3 regions of the Vibrio tapetis subsp. tapetis genome follow, and region 2 is predicted to be linked to each of the others. Evidence: predicted binding sites of a transcription regulator. Region 2 holds the regulator's gene; each other region holds the start of a gene.
What was found. Region 2 encodes CRP, which controls carbon source genes, mostly activating them, when cyclic AMP is high. Its sites were predicted from a motif close to TGTGANNNNNNTCACA; they were not measured.
Positions count from the first base shown of each region.

Region 1 (7,643 bases), 790 kb from region 2:
TTTGATGTTCGAGCTGTACGTATTATTGCCGACCAATTGCAAGACTGTTATGCCGCTTTAGGTGTGGTACATACTAAGTACAAGCATTTACCAAGCGAATTTGATGACTATGTAGCGAACCCAAAACCGAACGGCTATCAGTCGATACATACGGTGATCCTTGGGCCGGAAGGAAAAACCATAGAGATCCAAATTCGTACCAAGCAGATGCATGAAGAGTCTGAACTTGGAGTTGCTGCGCACTGGAAGTATAAAGAAGGTGCCTCAACGGCTCGTTCTGGCTACGATGAAAAAATTACCTGGCTACGTAAGTTACTTGATTGGCAAGAAGAAATGTCAGACTCAGGCGAAATGCTTGATGAGCTGCGCAGCCAAGTATTTGATGACCGTGTGTATGCCTTTACCCCGCGTGGCGATGTCGTTGATTTACCGATGGGCGCAACGCCGCTCGATTTTGCCTACCATATTCATTCAATGGTTGGCCACCGTTGTATTGGTACCAAAGTCGCAGGAAGAATCGTTCCGTTTACCCATAAATTGGCCATGGGCGATCAAGTTGAAATTATCACCCAAAAAGAGCCTAACCCTTCTCGTGATTGGTTAAATCCATCACTTGGGTTTGTTCATTCCGGCCGCGCACGCGCAAAAATTAACGCATGGTTTAGAGCGCAAAGCCGAGAGAAAAACCTCGAGGCAGGGCGAGATATTCTAGAAGTAGAATTAGCGAAGATTGGGGCGACGTTTAAAGATGCTGAGCAGTATGCTCTCAAGCGATTTAACGTTAATACGCCCGATGAGCTGTTCGCAGGCATTGGCAGTGGTGATTTAAGAATTAACCAAGTGGTTAACCATATTAACGCCTTAGTTAATAAACCAACTGCCGAAGAAGAAGATAAGCAAGCGCTAGAGAAGCTGCAAGAATCACAAGACAAACCTGCCGTACAAAGTCGACCTCGTAAAGATGCGGTTGTGGTAGAAGGGGTTGATAATCTGATGACGCACCTTGCTCGTTGTTGCCAGCCGATCCCCGGCGACCCAATCAAGGGCTATATCACTCAAGGTCGTGGTATTTCAGTCCACCGTAGTGACTGTGAGCAGCTTAGCGAACTGAATTTGCACGCGCCAGAACGTATCATTGATACCGTTTGGGGCAGTGGTTTTGTTGGTTCTTATATTTTGACACTCAGAGTTGAAGCATTAGAACGTAATGGCTTACTTAAAGACATTACCGCCTTGTTCACCAGTGAAAAAGTGAAAGTATCGAGCATGAATAGTCGCATTGATTACAAGCGTCAGATGTCGGTGATGGATTTCAACTTAGAAGTGACCAATGTTGAGGTGCTCTCTAGATTGATTACACGACTTGAACAAGTTAAGGACGTTATGTCAGTCAATCGATTGGGATAACCAGCCTAGCGTAAGCCGTTAATCCGCATCCGTGATGATTATTTAATATCGCCGCCTCAATGGCGGCGTTTTGTTAGAGAGTATTATGAAAAACAATATCGAAACGCTTCTTTCTATAATGGCCACCCTACGTGACGATGAAAAAGGGTGCCCGTGGGATAAACAACAAACGTTCGACAGCATCGTTCCGCACACGATTGAAGAAACGTATGAAGTGGTCGATGCAATTCACAATCGTGATTGGCCTAATCTACAAGAAGAGCTAGGAGATTTACTCTTTCAAGTGATCTTCTACAGTCAAATGGCGAAAGAGCAGGGGCTATTTACCTTTGATGATGTGGTTTCTGGGCTCAATGAAAAGCTGACACGTCGTCATCCGCATGTTTTTTCTGATATCAAATTTGAGAATGATGAAGAAATTAATGCCAACTGGGAAAAAGAAAAAATTAATGAAAAAAAACGGCAAGGAAAAACGGATAAAAGTGTTCTAGACTCAATTCCAAGCTCGCTGCCTGCACTCAGCAAAGCCAACAAGATCCAGAAAAAAGTCGCAAAATATGGCTTTGATTGGGCGGCCTTGGGACCTGTAGTGGATAAAGTAAAAGAAGAAATCGATGAAGTGGTCGAAGAAGCACTTCAAGTCACACCCAATGAAGAGAATATTGAAGCGGAGTTGGGTGATTTACTTTTTGCCACGGTGAATTTAGCCAGACATTTGGGTAAAAACCCTGAGTCAGCCTTAAATAAAGCGAATATTAAATTTACGCGAAGGTTTAATGGCATCGAAGATCAGGTCAGATTGCAAAGTAAGCAGTTAACAGACTTTGATCTTAATGAGCTAGACGAAATGTGGAATGAAGTTAAGCGGCAAGAACGAGCTAAAAATTAAACTATCAACAACTTAGGATTGAAACGAGTTAATAGTGACTCAATTCATTTTCAATTAGAATGATTTGAGTCGCTAGATTTGATTTGAAGCAAAAAATAAAAGATCACAGTGTGATAGATTTCACGTTGTGGCGATAAGGGGCTTCTGGTATATTCACATCCCGTCCAGAAGTAATCTATTTCCCTCATTCAACCAATTTCAGGTTAAACATGACGACAAATTATATTTTTGTTACTGGCGGGGTTGTATCCTCTCTAGGTAAAGGTATTGCAGCGGCATCGCTAGCAGCCATTTTAGAAGCTCGTGGTCTTAAAGTTACCATGATGAAGCTTGATCCTTACATCAACGTTGACCCAGGCACAATGAGCCCAACTCAACATGGTGAGGTGTTCGTCACGGAAGATGGCGCTGAAACAGACCTTGACCTTGGTCACTACGAACGTTTTATTCGTACCAAGATGACTAAGCGTAACAACTTCACTGCAGGTCGTGTTTATGCTGACGTTCTACGTAACGAACGTCGTGGTGATTACCTTGGTGCAACTATTCAGGTTATCCCACACATTACTAACTCAATCAAAGAACGTGTGATTTCTGGCGCTGAAGGCCATGATGTTGCTCTCGTTGAAGTTGGTGGCACGGTTGGTGATATCGAGTCTCTGCCATTTATGGAAGCGATTCGTCAGCTAGCAGTTGAATTAGGCCGTGAACGCGCAATGTTCATGCACCTTACTTTGGTTCCTTACCTAGCAGCCGCAGGTGAAGTGAAAACCAAACCGACTCAGCACTCAGTTAAAGAATTGCTCTCTATCGGTATCCAACCAGATATCTTAGTTTGTCGTAGTGATCGTGTTATCCCTGCGAACGAGCGTAAGAAGATTGCTCTTTTCTGTAATGTTCAAGAAAAAGCCGTTATCTCAATGAAGGATGTAGATTCTATCTACAAAATCCCTCAATTGATTAAAGCACAAGGTATTGATGACCTAGTTTGTCAACGTTTTGGTATTGATGCTCCTGAAGCGGACCTATCAGAGTGGGAACAAGTTATTTACGAAGAAGCTAACCCAACGGGCGAAGTGACCATTGGTATGGTCGGTAAATACATCGAGTTACCAGATGCATATAAGTCAGTTAACGAAGCATTAAAACATGCAGGCTTGAAAAATCGTCTTAGCGTCACAATAAAATATGTAGATTCACAAGATGTAGAGTCTAAAGGCGACGAAATGCTTGCAGGTTTGGATGCGATTCTAGTACCAGGTGGCTTTGGCGACCGTGGTGTAGAAGGCAAGATCCTTGCGGCTAAATTTGCACGTGAAAACAAAGTACCATACTTAGGTATTTGTTTAGGCATGCAAGTAGCGCTAATTGAATACGCACGTAATGTCGTTGGCATGAAAGATGCGCATTCAACAGAATTTAATAAAGACTCGAAGTACCCAGTGGTTGGTTTAATCACTGAATGGATCGACGGTGAAGGTAAAGTTGAAGAACGTACCGAAACATCAGATTTAGGTGGTACTATGCGTCTTGGTTCACAGCTTTGTCACCTAGAGAAAGGGACTAAAGCACATGAACTATACGGCAGCACGACGATCCATGAACGTCATCGCCACCGTTATGAAGTCAACAACGTACTTCGTCCGAAACTAGAGAAAGCAGGCCTTAAAGTGTCTGGTTTGTCAGCGGATAAAAAACTTGTAGAAGTTATCGAAAACCCTGCTCACCCATGGTTTGTCGCAGCGCAATTCCACCCAGAATTTACTTCGACTCCTCGTGACGGACACCCATTGTTCTCAGGATTCGTTAAAGCTGCTGGTGAATACCAGAAAGGCGAGCAAGATTAAGTAAAAGGATATGGGCGCTGTTCAAGGTAGAGCAGCCCCTTTAGTTTTGACATTTAAATTCAACGAGAGGAAACATTAATGTCTAAGATCGTTAAAGTTCTAGGTCGCGAAATCATCGATTCACGTGGTAACCCAACTGTAGAAGCTGAAGTTCACCTAGAAGGCGGTTTCGTCGGTATGGCAGCTGCTCCTTCTGGCGCATCTACTGGTTCACGTGAAGCTCTTGAGCTACGTGACGGCGACAAATCACGTTTCCTAGGTAAAGGTGTTCTTAAAGCAATTGAAGCTGTAAACGGCCCAATCGCTGAAGCACTAGCTGGTAAAGATGCGAAAGCACAAGCTGACGTTGACCAAGTGATGATCGACCTAGATGGTACTGAAAACAAATCTAAGTTCGGTGCTAACGCAATCCTTGCTGTTTCTCTAGCGAATGCTAAAGCAGCTGCAGCGGCTAAAGGCATGCCTTTATTCGAGCACATTGCTGAGCTAAACGGTACTGCTGGTCAGTTCTCTATGCCTCTTCCAATGATGAACATCATCAACGGTGGCGAGCACGCTGATAACAACGTTGACATCCAAGAGTTCATGATTCAGCCAGTTGGCGCGAAAACGCTTAAAGAAGCTCTACGTATCGGCGCTGAAGTATTCCACAACCTAGCTAAAGTTCTTAAGGCGAAAGGCCTAAGCACTGCAGTTGGTGATGAAGGTGGCTTCGCTCCTAACCTTGAGTCTAACGCTGCTGCACTAGCTGCAATCAAAGAAGCAGTAGAAGCTGCTGGTTACGAGCTAGGCAAAGACATCACTCTTGCTATGGACTGTGCTGCTTCTGAGTTTTACGACAAAGAAACTGGCAAGTACAACATGAAAGGCGAAGGCAAAATCTTCACTTCTGAAGAATTTAACTTCTACCTTCAAGACCTTGCTAACCAATACCCAATCGTATCTATCGAAGACGGTCTTGACGAATCAGATTGGGCTGGCTTCAAGCACCAAACTGAACTGCTAGGTGACAAGCTTCAACTAGTTGGTGACGATCTATTCGTTACAAACACTAAGATTCTTGCTCGTGGTATCTCTGAAGGTATTACTAACTCGATCCTTATCAAGTTCAACCAAATCGGTTCACTTACAGAGACTCTAGCTGCAATCAAGATGGCTAAAGACGCTGGCTTCACTGCAGTTATCTCTCACCGTTCTGGCGAAACTGAAGATGCAACTATCGCTGATCTAGCGGTTGGTACTGCTGCAGGTCAAATCAAAACGGGTTCTATGAGCCGTTCTGACCGTGTTGCTAAGTACAACCAACTTCTTCGCATCGAAGAAGCTCTAGGTGAGCGCGCACCTTTCAACGGTCTTAAAGAAGTTAAAGGCCAAGCTTAATTCTTAATTGAATTAGACTTAGCATAAAGCTTTGAATGCCCCGCCTAGTGCGGGGCATTTTTTTACCTGTACTTTAGTGAGCCCTGCGAATGCTTTCTTTTCGCCCTAACCGTCTGAATATGGTATATATGCGGTTATTATTTTTTTCTTGGTGAGCATACATGCGAGTTTTTGCTTTTGGACTTTTAACGCTGGTGGCAATACTGCAATACAATGTGTGGTTTGGTAAAAACGGCGAGGCTGATTTAGCCAAGGTTCAAGGGGATATCGTGATCCAAGAAGGCGTAAACGCGAAACTTAAGCAGCGTAACGATGAAATGTACGCAGAGATTGACGACTTACGTCAAGGACTCGATGCTATTGAAGAGAGAGCCCGTCACCAGCTTGGTATGGTGAAAGAGGATGAAACCTTTTACCGTATAATCGGCGACGATGCGCCGTCCAAATAACCTCCGAATAGTGCCCAATATCCATGTTAGATAACACCATAAATCAAGAAAGAATCGCTGTGATTGTGCCTGCCGCTGGCGTGGGTAGCCGGATGCAAGCGTCTGTGCCGAAGCAGTATTTGACCCTTCATGGCGTTACCATTTTAGAACACACCATCGCGTGTTTATTGCAGCACCCGCGTATGGACAAAATTGTTATCGCAGTCGGTGATGATGACCCGTATTTTGCCGAACTACCGATGGCCAGTGATGCAAGGGTCGTAAGAGTAGCAGGCGGCAGTGAGCGAGCGGATTCCGTTCTTTCTGGCTTAAATTATCTTGATACCTACCACTCGGAGTATCAATGGGTAATGGTGCATGATGCTGCGAGGCCATGCCTTGCAGTAGATGACATCGATAAGCTGATTTCAAGCTGCTTGACTCACGAAGTGGGTGGCATTTTGGCGTCTCCGGTACGAGATACCATGAAGCGTGGCAATGGGAACAAACAAATAGGTGAAACGGTGGAACGTGCCGACTTATGGCATGCACTTACCCCTCAAATGTTCCGCCGAGCTGCACTGAAACAGGCGCTAAGTTCCGCGTTGGAGCAAGGTGTTACCATTACGGACGAAGCATCAGCAATGGAGTGGATTGGATTATCCCCATTGTTGGTTAGCGGAAGAGCCGACAATATTAAAGTAACTCAGCCTGAAGATTTGGCCTTAGCTGAGTTCTATTTACAGAAAAATCTTAATAAGGAATGACCATGATTCGTATTGGACACGGCTTTGATGTACACAAATTTGGTGGCGAAGGACCGGTTATTATTGGTGGTGTCGCTATTCCTTATGAGCAAGGTTTAATTGCTCACTCTGATGGTGATGTCGCATTGCACGCACTATCTGATGCACTGCTAGGCGCAATAGCCGAAGGCGATATTGGCCGCCATTTCCCAGATACTGACGATAAATGGAAGGGCGCAGATAGCCGTGCTCTCTTAAGAGAGGTTTATCGCTTTGTGAAAGAAAAAGGTTATATCATTGGTAACGCAGATGTCACCATAATGGCGCAAGCACCAAAGATGGCACCACATATCGAAGCGATGTGTCAGTGTATTGCACAAGATTTAGAAACCGATCTTGGCAACGTCAATGTCAAAGCAACAACCACTGAAAAACTGGGCTTTACTGGCCGTAAAGAAGGCATCGCTTGTGAAGCGGTTGTACTCATAACTAAGAAGTAACACCATGACTGATATTTTAGCTCCATTTGCTTATCAATTGGGTAAGCCGACCGCACGTGCAAAACTGAAAGCAAAACCTGAACATTTTGTGGTTAAAGAAGATTTAGGTTTTGAGTTTACAGGCAGTGGTGAGCATTTAATGGTGCGCATCCAAAAGACCGGTGAAAATACCAGTTTTGTAGCAAATGAGCTGGCGAAAGCGTGTGATGTGAAATCAAAAGACGTAAGTTGGGCTGGTTTAAAAGATCGCCATGCTGTGACTGAACAATGGTTGAGTGTGCACTTGCCAAAAGGCGAGATGCCAGACTTCACTGCGTTTTTACAGCAATATCCATCAATTAAGATTCTGGCAACAGATCGTCACAATAAGAAACTTCGTCCAGGGGATCTTATTGGTAATGAGTTCGAAGTGACGTTATCAGAAGTGACGGACATTGACAGTGTGC
Region 1 is NZ_LT960611.1:81,813-89,455, forward strand. It holds gene relA (GTP diphosphokinase) at 1-1,407, shown strand, start outside; gene mazG (nucleoside triphosphate pyrophosphohydrolase) at 1,493-2,296, shown strand; gene VTAP4600_RS00450 (CTP synthase) at 2,506-4,143, shown strand; gene eno (phosphopyruvate hydratase) at 4,222-5,523, shown strand; gene ftsB (cell division protein FtsB) at 5,685-5,972, shown strand; gene ispD (2-C-methyl-D-erythritol 4-phosphate cytidylyltransferase) at 5,996-6,718, shown strand; gene ispF (2-C-methyl-D-erythritol 2,4-cyclodiphosphate synthase) at 6,721-7,197, shown strand; gene truD (tRNA pseudouridine(13) synthase TruD) at 7,202-7,643, shown strand, end outside.
Region 1: the regulator CRP is predicted to act here: its motif matches at 2,406-2,421, upstream of VTAP4600_RS00450 (CTP synthase).

Region 2 (7,643 bases):
AGCAAGCGGCGACGCACCATTCGGAGGCCCTGGTGCTTCAGGAAACTTAAGACCAAGTGCGTTCTACGCAGCCGATTACTGTGCTTACCCAATGGCCTCAATGGAAGGCGCAGAGCCCTTGCTGCCCGAAACCCTGAGCCCAGGCCTGAAGATTTAGAGCAGAGTAGAGAATTCGCTGCGCTTACTCGATTACAGAATGCGCTTTGCTTACTAGAAACTAGAAACGATAAGAGCAAAAGAAGGTAAAGCTTTTGCCGTTTCTTTTGCTCTTATCGTAGCGAAGCGGCCTCGTTTCTAGCAGTAAACGCAGTGAATACTTAGCACTTAGCTTTTAGCACTTGGCTTTTAGAACTTCGCCTTTAGCCCTCCACCGTGACAACAAGGAACTGTTATGACCCCCGATGCGCTATTCCAATCTTTGTGGCAAGACTATATTCAACGCCTTTGCCCTTCAGCAGAGACTATCCATCAATTGCTGACTGAAGAACAAGCCTTAATCAATGACCACATTGCCCTGCGTACGTTTGCGATTGATCCAATTCGGATTGATACATTGGCTAAACCGTTTTTGGATTTAGGTTACGAGCAAGCAGGGGAGTATGAGTTTGTCAGTAAAAAACTCTATGCCCGTCACTACGAACACCCCGACCCGCTGCAACCAAAAGTCTTCATTAGCGAATTAAAAGTGAATGAATGTTCTGAGCAGTTGCAAGCCATTGTGAAGTCTCTGGTGGATCAACTGGATGTTAATCATTTTGCTTCAAGTGATTTCTTGTACTCGGGTACGAGTTGGTCTTTGAGTCACGACGATTATCTATTGCTGGCAAAAGAAAGCGAATACGCAGGTTGGCTAGCCGCTCATGGGTTTGGCGCGAACCACTTTACGGTTAGCGTCAATCAGCTGAATCGCTTTGAGGAAGTGTCGGATGTGAATACACACCTTCGTGATGCTGGTTTCACGATCAATGAGTCGGGTGGTGAAGTTAAGGGCTCTCCAGAGGTGTTGCTAGAGCAGTCTTCAACCATGGCTGATAAAGTCTCTGTTGAGTTTATTAATGGCTCTGAGACTATCCCTGGTGGCTTCTATGAGTTCGCTAAGCGCTACCCAATGGCCGATGGCGACTTGTATCAAGGGTTTGTCGCGGCTTCTGCTGATAAAATCTTTGAAAGTACGGATGGAGATAGGTAACAGGACGAACTTCGTTCTACAGGTTATAGGAAGAAGATAAGGAGTTGCAAAGAGGTAGGCATTAGTAAAATCTGCCGTAACCCGTAACCCGTAACCCGTAACCCGTAACCCGTAACCCATAAAAAAACCACCAACGTTGCCGTTGGTGGTTTTTATTTACATCGATATATACGACGGATTAACGTGTGCCGTAAACCACAATTGTTTTACCGTGTGCTGAAATCAAGTTCTGCTCTTCAAGCATCTTCAAGATACGGCCAACAGTTTCACGTGAACAGCCAACAATCTGACCAATCTCTTGACGAGTGATCTTGATTTGCATGCCGTCTGGGTGAGTCATTGCGTCAGGTTGTTTCGCTAGGTTAAGTAGCGTTTGAGCAATACGACCAGTCACGTCTAGGAATGCTAAGTCACCCACTTTTTGGCTAGTCGTTTGTAGACGGCTTGCCATTTGCGCAGAAAGGCGCATAAGAATGTCAGGGTTAACTTGAATCAGTTGACGGAATTTCTTGAAAGAAATCTCTGCTACTTCACAAGGGGATTTAGCACGTACCCATGCGGTACGCTCTTGGTCTTCTTCAAATAGACCAAGTTCACCGATAAAGTCGCCTTGGTTAAGGTAAGACAAGATCATCTCTTTGCCTTCTTCATCCTTGATAAGTACGGCAACAGAACCTTTCACAATGTAGTACAGAGTCTCGGCTTTTTCACCAGCATGAATCAGAGTACTTTTTGATGGGTACTTATGAATATGACAATGTGAAAGGAACCACTCTAATGTTGGATCGGTTTGAGGTTTACCTAGAACCATAATATCTCTCTTCCTCTGCAGGGCTTGCTCAGCAGCTTCCGTATCAACTGAGCCAGATTATAAACTGGTTGTTTTGAATAGGGCGATAGATGTCGTGCTGCAAGCTATCTCGTGTTCGGTAACAAATAGTAGCGTGTTTCGGAAACGATTTCTTGACTTTGATCGTGCCACAACCGTGATTTTCTAAGCAAAAATGTGCACATGATCACGCCTTGAACATGAATTTTCATCTGAGTATGAAAATCAACCGATCTTGCCTGTTTCAATCAATTGGACAAGCATAGGCTGAACGATCAATTCCATGGCAAAGCTCATCTTGCCACCGGGTACCACAAGGGTGTTATGGCGGGACATGAATGACCCCTCAATCATTGATAGTAGGTATGGGAAGTCTACGTTTTTCATGCCGCGCAATCGAATAACAACAAAACTTTCATCTAAACTCGGAATGCCTTTTGCGTTCAATGGATTAGATGTATCTACTGTAGGGACTCGCTGAAAATTGATATGAGTACGTGAAAACTGTGGCGTAATGTAGCTTAAGTAGTCATCCATAGAGCGAACAATTGAGTCGGTTACGGCTTCACGAGAGTGGCCTCGATCACGAGTATCTCGAACAAATTTTTGAATCCACTCTAGGTTTACAATCGGAACCATGCCAATGAGGAAATCGACGTGTTTAGAGACATTGATGTCTCCATCGACCACACCCCCGTGCAACCCTTCATAAAACATGACGTCGGTGTTTTCAGGCAATTCCTGCCAAGGGGTAAAAGTCCCTGGCATTTGATTGTAGGGCACGGCTTCATCAAATGAGTGCAGGTAGCGCCTAACTTCGCCTGTACCTTCATCACCATAACGTCGAAAAAACTGCTCAAGAGCGGCAAAGTCATTGGCTTGTGGGCCAAAGTAACTAATATGACGACCTTGCTCTTTCGCTTTACGAATTTCAATGTCCATTTCTGGGCGTGTAAAGCGATGGAAGCTGTCCCCTTCAACCTTAGCGGCTTTGATGTCCATCATATTGAACATTTTGCGAAAAGCTTCAGAGGTTGTGGTGGTTCCCGCTCCAGATGAACCGGTTACGGCAATGATTGGGTGCTTTGCTGACATGACAGACCTTGTCTTGAGTAACGTACTTGTTATGCCTATTTTAACATAGGGTTAAGTCAGTGTAGGGAAAATCTTTCGATAAACCGAATCTAGTACTGTGGCTTTACTTGAATATTCACGGTTTCATGCAGCTCAGAGAATACCACGACGGCTTGGCCATTCGAGAGTTGCTGCTTTACGTGGTCGACTTTTTGTTCCAAGCTAAATTCGCTCTCGCCGTAGTCCGTCCCTTCTCTTAGTACAAACTCTTTGATTAGGTTTTCCAATGTATCAGGGTCAATTTGTTGCCATGGAACGATCATAAATATCTCTTAAATGTGAAGTGCTAAAAGCGAAGTGCGAAATACTAAGTACTAAAAGCTAAGTATAAAAAGCTAGAGCTAAAGTAGTAGGTGCGAAGTATAAACGATACTTAGCTCTTAACTTAGCTTTTAGCACCTCGCTTTTAGTACTTCATAATATTCAGGTAAGGTTTCTTCTAACCAGAATCTTGGCTTTATGAGGCTGCCTGTTAGAAAGCCGACATGACCACCGTGATCTAATAGGTGGTAGTTTATATGCTCGGGTAGTGGAAAGTTAGGGATCACGTCTTCAGTCATGAAAGGGTCGTCTTTCGAGTGGATGATCCGAGTTGGAATGCTGATTTGATCTAAGCATCGGATGCCAGAGCATTGTTGGTAGTAGTGCTGAGCGTTATCAAAACCATGTAACTGGGAAGTGATCAAATCGTCAAATTCTTCTAACCGCTTGAGTTGCTCTATCTGTTCAGGCTCGATAGGTAAAACTTGCTGGATCAAAGGCAGTTTCTTTAACGCATTACGTTTTAGCGAGCTTAACAAGTAGTTGCGGTACACCTTAGAAAACCCTTGCTCGATGCGTTTAGCGCATGAATCAAGAGACAGTGGTGCCGATACTATGGTGGCGGCATCTAAAATCGGATTTAGGTGATAGTGTGCTAAATAGTTCACTAACATGTTGGCACCTAAAGAAATACCTACCGCGACTTTTTTCTGCTGAGGGAAACGTTGCTCAAGCTGCGTTAAAAAATAGCGAGCGTCTTCAATTTCCCCTGAATGATAAGCGCGAGGCTTTAAGTTTGTCTCACCACTGCAACCACGAAAATGCATCATGACAGAGAGCCAACCTTGTTTGGCAAACGCATTCATTAATCCGTTGGCGTAAGGGCTGTTAAAGCTGCCTTCTAGGCCGTGGAATAGCACAAAGACGGGTTTGTTTTGAGCGAGTTCAGAGGTTGTGTCAAGACTCCAAGCAAGATCAACAAAATCACCATCAGGCAGCGTTAGCCTCTCGTTATGAGGAGCAAACAGCGCTTTGCGGCGTATGACTCGGGGTAAAATGGTTTGCAGGTGTGGATTACGCAGGCCAGTGGCCGCTTTGAATGAAGTCATCATAAGTACTAGTTTTTTGCTCTGAGCGTTTCAAAGCCTGTTGGTGGGGCAAAAGCTTGGTATAGATGCTCGGCACCTAACTGTTTGCAATAGCGCAGGGTAAGCGGTTCGGCGTAGTTTTTGCTAAGCGCTAATCCATTGATGCAGTCGACTAAATCCGATTGCTGTTGTTTTTCTAGTTGAAGTTCAAATTGCAGCGATTCACGATAAACGGTTCCGGGCACGTGGGATTTTAGCTTTTTACGCAGTTCACGAAAACTGTGTAATAGGGTTTCAGAACGACCCAGGTATTCTTGCACGCTATGCCAGTCTTGCTCGGCAAAGGTAACTTGCTGCTCATCAAGCCATTTGAACAACAGCAGTAAGTTAACATTGCCATGAAATTGGTTCTGTAGCGCTAGGCAAGCCTCTTTCACTTCTCGCACACTGTAATACTGCAAACTGAATTGCCATAAGCGTTCAAGTGAGAGTGAAATCGAGACTTGCGGTTGTGTCATTAGCTAGCGAACTCCGTTTCAAGTTGCTCAAGGGTTTCTTGGGCAGACATCCAATCCATTTCCACATCTTCTAGTTCAGACTTAGCGGAAGCTTGTTTTGCCAATACTTGATTAAGTTTAGCTTTATTTTCAGCTTGGTACAGGCTGGTGTCGGCTAAATCTTGTTCTGCTTCTGACAAAATAGTACCGAGCTTATCCATTTTCTGTTCAAGTTTTGTCAGCGTTTTGCGAATTGGTGCCGTCACTTTTCGAAAGTCAGCTTCTTTGCGTTTTTGTTCTTTACGAGAAGCGGCGCTGTTTTCACCGTCTTTGCTTGGTTGGGTCGATTGCGCTTCTTTACGTTCAATTTTTTGTTGTTCAGTTAGCCATTTGTAATAGTCGCTTAGGTCACCATCAAATGGCGCAACTTGGCGATCGTGGACTAAGTAAAGCTCATCGGTAGTGGCGCGCAATAAGTAACGGTCGTGACTGACGATGACCATAGCGCCTTCAAACGTTTGCAAGGCAAAAGTCAGTGCTTGGCGCATATCAAGATCAAGGTGGTTGGTTGGTTCATCGAGTAATAACAGGTTGGGTTTTTGCCACACGACTAAGGCCAAGACTAAACGCGCTTTTTCGCCACCAGAAAAAGGGGCGACTTTATCGAGCGCTTTTTCGCCTTGAAAGCCAAAGCTACCCAAATAGTCTCGTAATTGCTGCTCGGTTTTGCCCGGCGCAATTTGCATCATATGTTGAAGCGGCGTTTCTTCTGGGTGCAAGGTTTCTAATTGGTGCTGAGCAAAGTAGCCAATCTTTACGCCTTGAGAGTAGTTGAATTCACCAGATTGAGAGTTCAGCTCTCCAGAAAGTAATTTGATTAAGGTCGATTTACCTGCACCATTACGACCAAGCAAGCCAATGCGACTGCCTGGTACTAAGTTTAAGCGAATTTTTTCTAGGATAAGGTTGTCGTCATAGCCTGCCGATACTTCATCCATCATCAGAATTGGATTCGGCAGTGCCGATGGTTCTTTGAATTCAAAGCTAAACGGGTTATCAAATTGAGCGGGAAGCACTTGTTCCATTTTTTCTAGTGCTTTGATTCGGCTTTGAGCTTGGCGTGCTTTTGACGCCTTGTAACGAAAGCGGTCGATGTAGCTTTGCATGTGGCTCATCTGCTTTTGTTGCTTCTGATACATGGCTTGTTGTAACACCAGTTTTTGGGCGCGCTGGGTTTCAAACGACGAGTAGTTACCGGTGTACTCGTTAAGCGCCTGGTTTTCTACATGGATAATACGGCCAACAATCGGGTCTAAGAAATCACGGTCATGGGAAATAAGAATCAAGGTGCCAGGGTAGTTTTGCAGCCAACGTTCTAGCCACATCACGGCATCTAAGTCCAAGTGGTTGGTTGGTTCATCAAGCAGTAATAAGTCTGAACGGCAAAGCAGGGCTTGTGCTAGGTTCAAACGCATACGCCAGCCCCCAGAGAACTGCGTTAAGCTCCAGCTCATTTGTTCTTGGCTAAATCCGAGACCATCGAGCAGTTCAGCCGCTCGGGATTTAATGGTGTAGCCACCAATGGTTTCAATTTTACCGTGAAGCTCTGCGACTAATGTGCCGTTATCGGCTTGTTCTGCTTTTAATAGTTGCGCTTCAAGGTTGCGATATTCTCGGTCTCCATCAATCACATAGTCCAATGCGGGGCGCTCTAGTGCCGGGGTTTCTTGTGCTACCCAAGCCAGTTCCCATTGACTTGGCATCTGGAAGTTACCCGCGTCAATGGAGAGTTCATTTTTAAGCAAGGCAAATAGAGTGGATTTACCACAACCGTTTTTCCCGACTAAACCGACTTTATCACCAGGGTGAATGGTCGCACTGGCTTGGTCTAGTAAAGGCTTGCCGCCGCGTAGCAATTGGATGTCTGAAAAGATAATCATAATGTTCTTTATTGGAGTTAGAGTTGGCTTAACGCGTGAAATAGTAGGGTGAATAAGGATAAATGTCGATCATTATACAATTTACGATATGATGGATTAACACAATGACAACAATATGCCATTAGGGAAGACGTAAATCTGTATGTCCGTCAATGCTGAAAAACAGGTGACACTACCAAAAGTTTTGGTTATTTATGTTCACCCCGATCCCGATAATTCTATAGCCAACCAAGTGATGATCAAACAGATCCAAGACTTGGAACACGTTACTGTGCACGATCTTTATGCGCACTATCCTGACTTTTTTATTGATGTTCCTCATGAACAGCAACTGCTCGCTCAGCACGACGTGATCGTCTTTCAACACCCACTTTATATGTATTCTTGCCCAGCACTGCTCAAAGAGTGGCTCGACCGGGTTTTAGGTAAAGGTTTTGCGTTCGGTGAAGGCCGAGCACTAGAGGGGAAATATTGGCGTAGTGTCATTACGGCTGGAGGGGCGGAGGATGCCTTTGCGTCTAGTGGTTACAACAAGTACCCGCTCGAAGAGATCTTGCGGCCTTTTGAGTTGTCAGCTTTGCTCTGTCGGATGCATTGGTTAGAGCCCCTGATTTTATATTGGGCACGAAATACCAGTGATTTTGAAAGGCATACTCACGCGGCTGATTACCTTCAATGGCTGCTCAACCCTATCGGATCGCAATG
Region 2 is NZ_LT960611.1:3,083,892-3,091,534, reverse strand. It holds gene astD (succinylglutamate-semialdehyde dehydrogenase) at 1-157, shown strand, start outside; gene VTAP4600_RS13820 (DUF1338 domain-containing protein) at 392-1,189, shown strand; gene crp (cAMP-activated global transcriptional regulator CRP) at 1,368-2,000, opposite strand; gene VTAP4600_RS13810 (phosphoribulokinase) at 2,244-3,113, opposite strand; gene VTAP4600_RS13805 (YheU family protein) at 3,203-3,415, opposite strand; gene VTAP4600_RS13800 (hydrolase) at 3,545-4,522, opposite strand; gene VTAP4600_RS13795 (TIGR02444 family protein) at 4,531-5,019, opposite strand; gene VTAP4600_RS13790 (ABC transporter ATP-binding protein) at 5,019-6,938, opposite strand; gene kefG (glutathione-regulated potassium-efflux system ancillary protein KefG) at 7,081-7,643, shown strand, end outside.

Region 3 (7,643 bases), 1.7 Mb from region 2:
TGTCACTCGCCACCACTTTGAAGGCGGAAAATCCGTATTCGAACTGGCAAGTCAGCATCACCACGACCACTTGGTGTGCTTAGATTGCGGTGAAGTTATTGAGTTTTCAGATGATCTTATTGAAGAACGTCAAAAAGAAATCGCCGAAAGATTTAACGTTACATTAACGAACCACAGTTTGTACCTTTACGGCAAATGCAGTGATGGATCTTGCAAAGACAACCCGAACGCTCACAAGCCAAAAAAATAAACGTCTCGTATTGAATTTCTCGTTAAAAGTAAATTCAAGATAAAAAAAACGCTGGCCAGTGCCAGCGTTTTTTATTGCCGAAAGTAAATGCCGTTAGTTAGACTCTACTTTCGCCCACGTATCACGTAAACCGACAGTACGATTGAATACCAGTTTCTCTGAAGTCGAATCTTTTGAGTCAACACAGAAGTAACCCGTACGTTCAAACTGCAACCCATGTTCCGCTTCTGCCGTTAATAAGCTCGGCTCGACAACACCTTGGCAAATCGTCAAAGAATCAGGGTTAATAACCGCTTTAAAATCGTCTTCTGCCGCTGGATTAGGCACTGTGAACAAGCGATCGTAGAGACGAATTTCAGCGGGTACGCCTTTATCCGCAGACACCCAATGAATAACACCTTTAACCTTACGGCCATCAGCAGGGTTCTTACCTAACGTCTCATCATCGTAGCTACAGAAAATAGTCACGATATTGCCTTGCTCATCTTTTTCAATACGTTCCGCTTTAATAACGTAAGCGCCACGCAAACGCACTTCTTTACCAAGAACGAGGCGTTTGTATTTCTTATTTGCTTCTTCACGGAAGTCATCTTGTTCGATAAACACTTCACGAGTAAAAGGCACTTCACGACTGCCCATTTCAGGCTTATTCGGGTGATTCGCTACGTTTAACGTTTCAACCTGACCTTCAGGGAAGTTTTCAATCACGACGCGAATGGGATCAAGAACCGCCATCGCACGTGGTGCATTTTCATTGAGATCATCACGAATACAAGATTCAAGTGAACCAAACTCAATCATGTTTTCTTGTTTAGTAACACCAATACGCGTACAGAACTCGCGGATAGATTCTGACGTAAAGCCGCGACGACGAAGACCAGAAATTGTTGGCATACGAGGGTCATCCCAACCGTTAACCAAGTTTTCAGACACCAACTGATTTAGCTTACGCTTTGACATCACTGTGTATTCAAGGTTTAGGCGGCTAAACTCGTATTGACGTGGTTGAGTGTCAATTGTGATGTTATCCAAAACCCAATCATAGAGGCGACGGTTGTCTTGGAATTCTAACGTACAGATAGAATGCGTAATGCCTTCTAATGCATCAGAAATACAATGCGTGAAATCGTACATCGGGTAAATGCACCATTTATCACCGGTTTGATGGTGAGTCGCAAAACGAACACGATAGATCACAGGATCGCGCATCACCATGAACGGCGATGTCATATCAATTTTTGCTCGTAAACACGCTTGACCTTCTTTAAATCCACCATCACGCATTTTTTCAAACAGAGCTAAGTTTTCTTCAACGCTACGGTCGCGGTATGGGCTGTGCTGACCTGGCGCTTTCAATGTGCCGCGGTACTCACGAATTTGCTCAGGACTTAACTCATCAACGTATGCTAAGCCTTTATTAATTAACTCCACTGCATACTCGAACAGCTTGTCGAAGTAGTTTGATGAATAACAAATGTCACCACTCCACTCAAAGCCTAACCAGTTCACATCGTTTTTAATCGACTCTACGTATTCGATGTCTTCTTTTTCAGGGTTTGTATCGTCAAAACGAAGATTACATTGCCCTTGATAGTCTTGAGCAATACCAAAGTTCAGGCAGATAGATTTAGCGTGACCGATATGTAAGTAGCCATTGGGTTCTGGCGGGAATCGGGTATGCACACTGTTATGTTTGCCTTCAGCTAAATCACCATCAATGATTTGGCGAATAAAGTTTGATGGACGAGACTCAGCTTCACTCATCTAGACACCTCTAAGTTTTAGTATTGTCATAATTTATAGACGCTCATGATCCACAATTCTTGCCAATTACACAACTGAAATGGACAGGAAAATAGCAAAATAAGCCGCGATTGAACGAAAAATGCCTCCCATTAGGGAGGCATTCGATTAATAACTAGCGCTTAATGCGTGATTAAGGCAGTTTTACATCAGATAGGTCTTCACCAGGACCGATTGCTTTCATTTCGCCAGCAACGATTTCAGCAAGTGGACCAAGGATGACTTGTAGGTTATTTTCACCTAGTTTAACAACACCTTTAGCACCTAGTTTCTTAAGAACTTTCTCGTCAGCTAGAGAGCGATCTTTAAGAGTAAGACGTAGACGCGTAATACATGCATCGATAGTCGTTAGGTTTTCGTGACCGCCTAGCGCTTTAAGGTATTGACGTGCAACGTCACCCTTTGGAGCGTCAGCAGCTGGAGCCATATCTTCGTCATCATCTTCACGGCCAGGCGATTTCAAGTTGAATGCGCGGATAGCGAAAGAGAAAGTGAAGAAGTATAGAGCACCGAAGCCTAGACCAATTAGTAGAAGCGTAACTGGTTTAGTTGCTAGACCCCAGTTCAATACGAAGTCAATAAGACCTGCAGAGAAACCGAATCCGTGAAGCGTACCGAACATGTTAGCAACAACAAGCGCTAGACCAGTAAATACTGCGTGTAGTGCGTAAAGTGCAGGAGCTAGGAATACGAACATGAATTCTAGAGGCTCTGTAATACCCGTTAGGAATGAACAGAAAGCTACTGAGAATAGTGCGCCACCAACTTGGTTACGTTTTTCAGCTGGAGCTGCAAGGTACATTGCAAGTGCAGCACCTGGAAGACCAAACATCATAACTGGGAAGAAACCATTCATGAATACGCCAGCGCCTTTGTCGCCGCCGAAGTAACGGTGTAGGTCACCAGATTTAACTGTTTCAGTCACTTCTTTAACTACAGTTGTAATTTCAGGAGTTACTGAGTTAGCAAAAGTAAATGTGTGCTCTTGACCAACAACTAATGTTTTAGCTAGTGCTGGGTCAACACAAAGTTGAGTGATGCCTTCGAATGCGCCTTGACCTGCAACGATGATCTCTTGACAAGTACCCATACCAAACCAGAAGTAAGAGTTAAGTACGTGGTGAAGACCAACAGGGATAAGTGCACGGTTAAGCGTACCGTATACGAACTGACCGATTGCGCCAGAAGTAGATACAGCGTGTGCTAGTGCATCAAGACCGCCTTGGATTGAAGGCCATACAACGCCACCGATTGCACCAGCAACAAGAGCGAAAAGACCAGCCATGATAGGTACTAGACGCTTACCAGAGAAGAATGCAAGCCACTCAGGAAGACGAGTTGTGCTAAATGCATTGTAACAGTGGCCTGCGATGATACCTGCGAAGATACCGCCGAAGAATGACATGTTAACTGATTCGTCGATTGTTGTTGCTGTAGCAGTAAGAACAAAGTAAGAAACTGCACCGGCAAGACCAGCTGCACCGTTACCATCTTTCGCCAAACCAATTGCGATACCCAAACCAAATAGTAATGGTAGGTTACCGAAAATTGCACCACCAGCTTGCGCCATGAATGCGATGTCTAGTAGGTCACCTTGACCTAAACGTAGTAGCAACGCTGCGATTGGTAGCGTTGCAATAGGAAGCATTAGAGCTTTACCTAGTTTTTGCGCATATCCGAGAATATTCACCGTAAGTTCCCCCTATAGGATTTTTTTGGTATTAGACATGAGCCACTTAATTTGGCCGCTCAATTTAGTCCTGTTCAGTGTATTCCATTAATTTTGCCCCGCAAATTAAAACGTCATCATTTGTGATCATAGTCACCCGTTTGAGGTCTATGGGAGTGAATTTGCTAGCGAGATCATAAAACTTATTTTATCATTCGAAAGAATAGCCGATAGGCAATAAAGTCTTACGTAGAAATGAAGACGAACCAGAGAGCAATGTAGGACTTGTTTCTTAAGTATAAATATGATGACCAGCTCCAACTGATCGGGCCTATATTACAAATAGAATCAATGAGTTCAGCGAATGTATATATATTTACACTGAGATTTCGAGAGCCATTGAGCCATGTTTAGTCACTAACGTAAACGTTTACTGAGACTTCATAAATTTGGCAAAGAAAGCTTCTAGTCATGCACATTTCTATAATACGAAGATGCAGAGCCAGACTTTCTACCATCATGGCTAATGCTACATTTTCACCGATAGATTCAGCTTTAATAATGCTTTTATTCAATAAGATAACAGTGAGTGTTCAACTAAAGCGCAACCAAAGAAAGATCGGAAGATAAACACTCCATAGACGACGAATAACGGTATTTCAAATTTTCGCTTTTGACGCCCGATAAAACGCCCATAACTGATGAGTTAAAGGCAAAGAATTAGTAACTCCCGCATACGATGTGGGAAAGACAAAAACTTTAAGTAAGGACAAAACTATGTATGCACTAACGAACTGTAAGATTTATACAGGGAGTGATGTTTTAGACAATCACGCTGTTATTATTAACGACTCAAACATCGACAAAGTGTGTCCTGTCGCCGAACTGCCAAGCGATATAAAAACCGTTGATCTTGAAGGTGCTAACCTATGCCCTGGTTTCATTGATCTACAGCTGAATGGTTGTGGTGGTGTGATGCTTAACGACGAAATCACGGCTAAAACAATGCAAATCATGCATGAAGCAAACCTTAAATCCGGTTGTACTAGCTACTTACCAACCTTAATTACTTCTTCTAATGAAGACATGCGTGCATCGGTTGCTGCAGCTCGCGAATACCAAGCGAAATACCAAAATCAATCTTTAGGCCTCCACCTTGAAGGTCCATACCTAAACGTAATGAAGAAAGGCATTCATAGCGTTGACCACATCCGTCGTTCTGACGATGACATGATCGATTTCATCTGTGAAAACGCAGATGTTGTAACAAAAGTAACCCTAGCACCTGAACTGAATGCACCTGAGCACATCGAGAAGCTTAAAGCGGCTGGCATCATCGTAGCAATCGGCCACACTAATGCGACATATGCTGAAGCTCGTAAGGGGTTCCAAGCAGGTATTACATTCGCAACTCACTTATTTAATGCCATGACGCCAATGGCAGGCCGTGAGCCAGGAGTTGTTGGTGCTATATACGATACTCCTGAAGTATACGCTGGCGTTGTCGCTGATGGCTTCCATGTAGACTACGCAAACATTCGAATCGCACATAAAATCAAGGGTGAAAAGCTCGTATTAGTGACCGATGCCACAGCTCCTGCAGGCGCTGACATGGAATACTTTATTTTTGTTGGTAAGAAAGTATATTACCGTGATGGTAAGTGTGTTGATGAAAATGGCACACTAGGCGGCTCAGCTTTAACCATGATCGAAGCAGTTCAGAATACTGTTGAGCACGTTGGTATCGCTTTAGACGAAGCTTTGCGTATGGCTACCTTGTATGCTGCTCAAGCAATTGGAGTAGAAAACAAGTTAGGCCGAGTTAAAAAAGGTATGGTTGCTAACCTTGCTATTTTTGATCGTGACTTCAATGTCAAAGCGACAGTAGTTAACGGACAATACGAGCAAAATTAAGTATGAATGGCGGACAAATCGGTAACGTAGACTTAGTCAAACAACTCAACAGTGCAGCGGTATACCGCTTGATTGATCAGCAAGGCCCGATTTCTCGAATTCAGGTCGCTGATGTAAGTCAGCTTGCACCGGCAAGTGTTACAAAAATAACCCGCCAACTTCTAGAACGCGGCCTTATAAAAGAGGTCGCGCAGCAAGCGTCTACCGGTGGTAGGCGTGCGATATCTCTCACCACTGAAGTCGAACCATTTCATTCAATTGCGATTCGAATTGGTCGTGATTACTTGCATTTAGGCCTATATAATCTAGGTGGTAAAGAACTTCTTAAAGAGCATTTGGAATTTCGCTATAGCAATCAAGTTCAGTTAATTGAAAGCTTAGTTAAACATATCCAACGTTTCTTACAGACTCATGACACGAGCATCGAACAACTCATCGCGATCGGCGTTTCTCTTCCTGGTTTAGTTAATCCTGAAACCGGCGTTGTTGAGTACATGCCGAATACAGATATCGATAACCTAGCATTGGGCGACATCATAAGAGATACCTTCAACGTAGAGTGCTTTGTTGGCAACGATGTAAGAGGCATGGCCCTTGCCGAACACTATTTCGGTGCAAGCCGAGATTGCAAAGATTCAATACTGGTTAGCGTCCAAGGCGGTACAGGCTCAGGCATTATTGTTAATGGCCAAGTGTTTCTAGGCTCCAACCGAAATGTAGGCGAAGTGGGTCATATTCAAATCGACCCGTTAGGTGATAAATGTCAATGTGGAAACTTCGGTTGCTTAGAGACCGTAGCGGCAAATCCGGCTATCATCAATACCGTGCAAACTCGACTAGATCAAGGCTACCCTTCTTCTTTAGCAAGTGTACCTACGATAACCATGGATGCGATATGTCAGCACGCATTGCAAGGTGACGAACTCGCATCACAAAGCTTAATTCGCGTTGGTAATCAGTTAGGTAAAGCCATTGCTATTACCATTAACTTATTCAACCCACAGAAAATCGTGATTGCAGGTAACATTACCAAAGCAAAAGACATTATTTTCCCGGCAATTACTCGTAATGTGGAAACCCAATCTCTGACAACCTTCCATACAGGGCTTCCGATCGTACCATCTTTGTTGGACGATCAACCAGCAATGGGCGCCTTCGCCATGATTAAGCGAGCGATGTTAAATGGCGTTTTGTTACAGAAAATACTTGAAGAATAACAAGTTAAAGGCTTCAATCTACGGGTCGCATGTAATGCGGCCCGTTTTTTTATTTAATTCAGGATAAGTTGACTGATTATGGACATCGTTTTAATTTCCGTTGCATTTGCGGCCGGTTTCATTGCGCTCAAGTGCCAACTGCCTCCACTCGTCGGCTTCTTGATTGCTGGCTTTGGTCTCAATGCCGCTGGGTTCCAATCTAATGAGACGATCATGACCCTGTCTGATCTCGGTGTTACCTTGCTACTTTTCACCATCGGTTTAAAACTTGATGTGAAGACCCTGCTGGCGAAAGAAATATGGGCCGGAGCTTCTATCCATAATATTTTATCGACTTGCTTCTTTACGTGCGCCTTGCTTGGATTTAAGGTTCTAGGCGTAACAATGCTCGCTGATATGGCCGTTGAGCAAATCATCCTGCTCGGATTTGCTCTGTCCTTCTCCAGTACTGTTTTTGCCGTCAAAAGCCTACAAGAAAAAGGAGATATGAACGCTACATATGGCACATTGGCCATCGGTGTTTTGGTCATGCAAGATATCTTCGCGGTAATCTTTTTAACGGTATCAACAGGAAAAATTCCGGAATGGTATGCCGTTATTTTATTTGCCCTGCCTTTTGTTCGTCCGCTATTTTACAAAGTACTCGACTGGGTAGGCCATGGTGAGATGCTGGTCCTATCAGGAGTATTTTTCGCATTAATTGTCGGGGCTGGGCTATTTGACGCCGTTGGCATGAAGGCCGATTTAGGCGCCCTAATTCTGGGCATGTTACTGGCGGGGCATAAGAAAG
Region 3 is NZ_LT960611.1:1,356,814-1,364,456, forward strand. It holds gene fcrX (ferric iron uptake transcriptional regulator FcrX) at 1-250, shown strand, start outside; gene glnS (glutamine--tRNA ligase) at 344-2,014, opposite strand; gene nagE (N-acetylglucosamine-specific PTS transporter subunit IIBC) at 2,187-3,743, opposite strand; gene nagA (N-acetylglucosamine-6-phosphate deacetylase) at 4,500-5,636, shown strand; gene nagC (DNA-binding transcriptional regulator NagC) at 5,639-6,853, shown strand; gene VTAP4600_RS06005 (cation:proton antiporter family protein) at 6,932-7,643, shown strand, end outside.
Region 3: the regulator CRP is predicted to act here: its motif matches at 3,865-3,880, upstream of nagE (N-acetylglucosamine-specific PTS transporter subunit IIBC).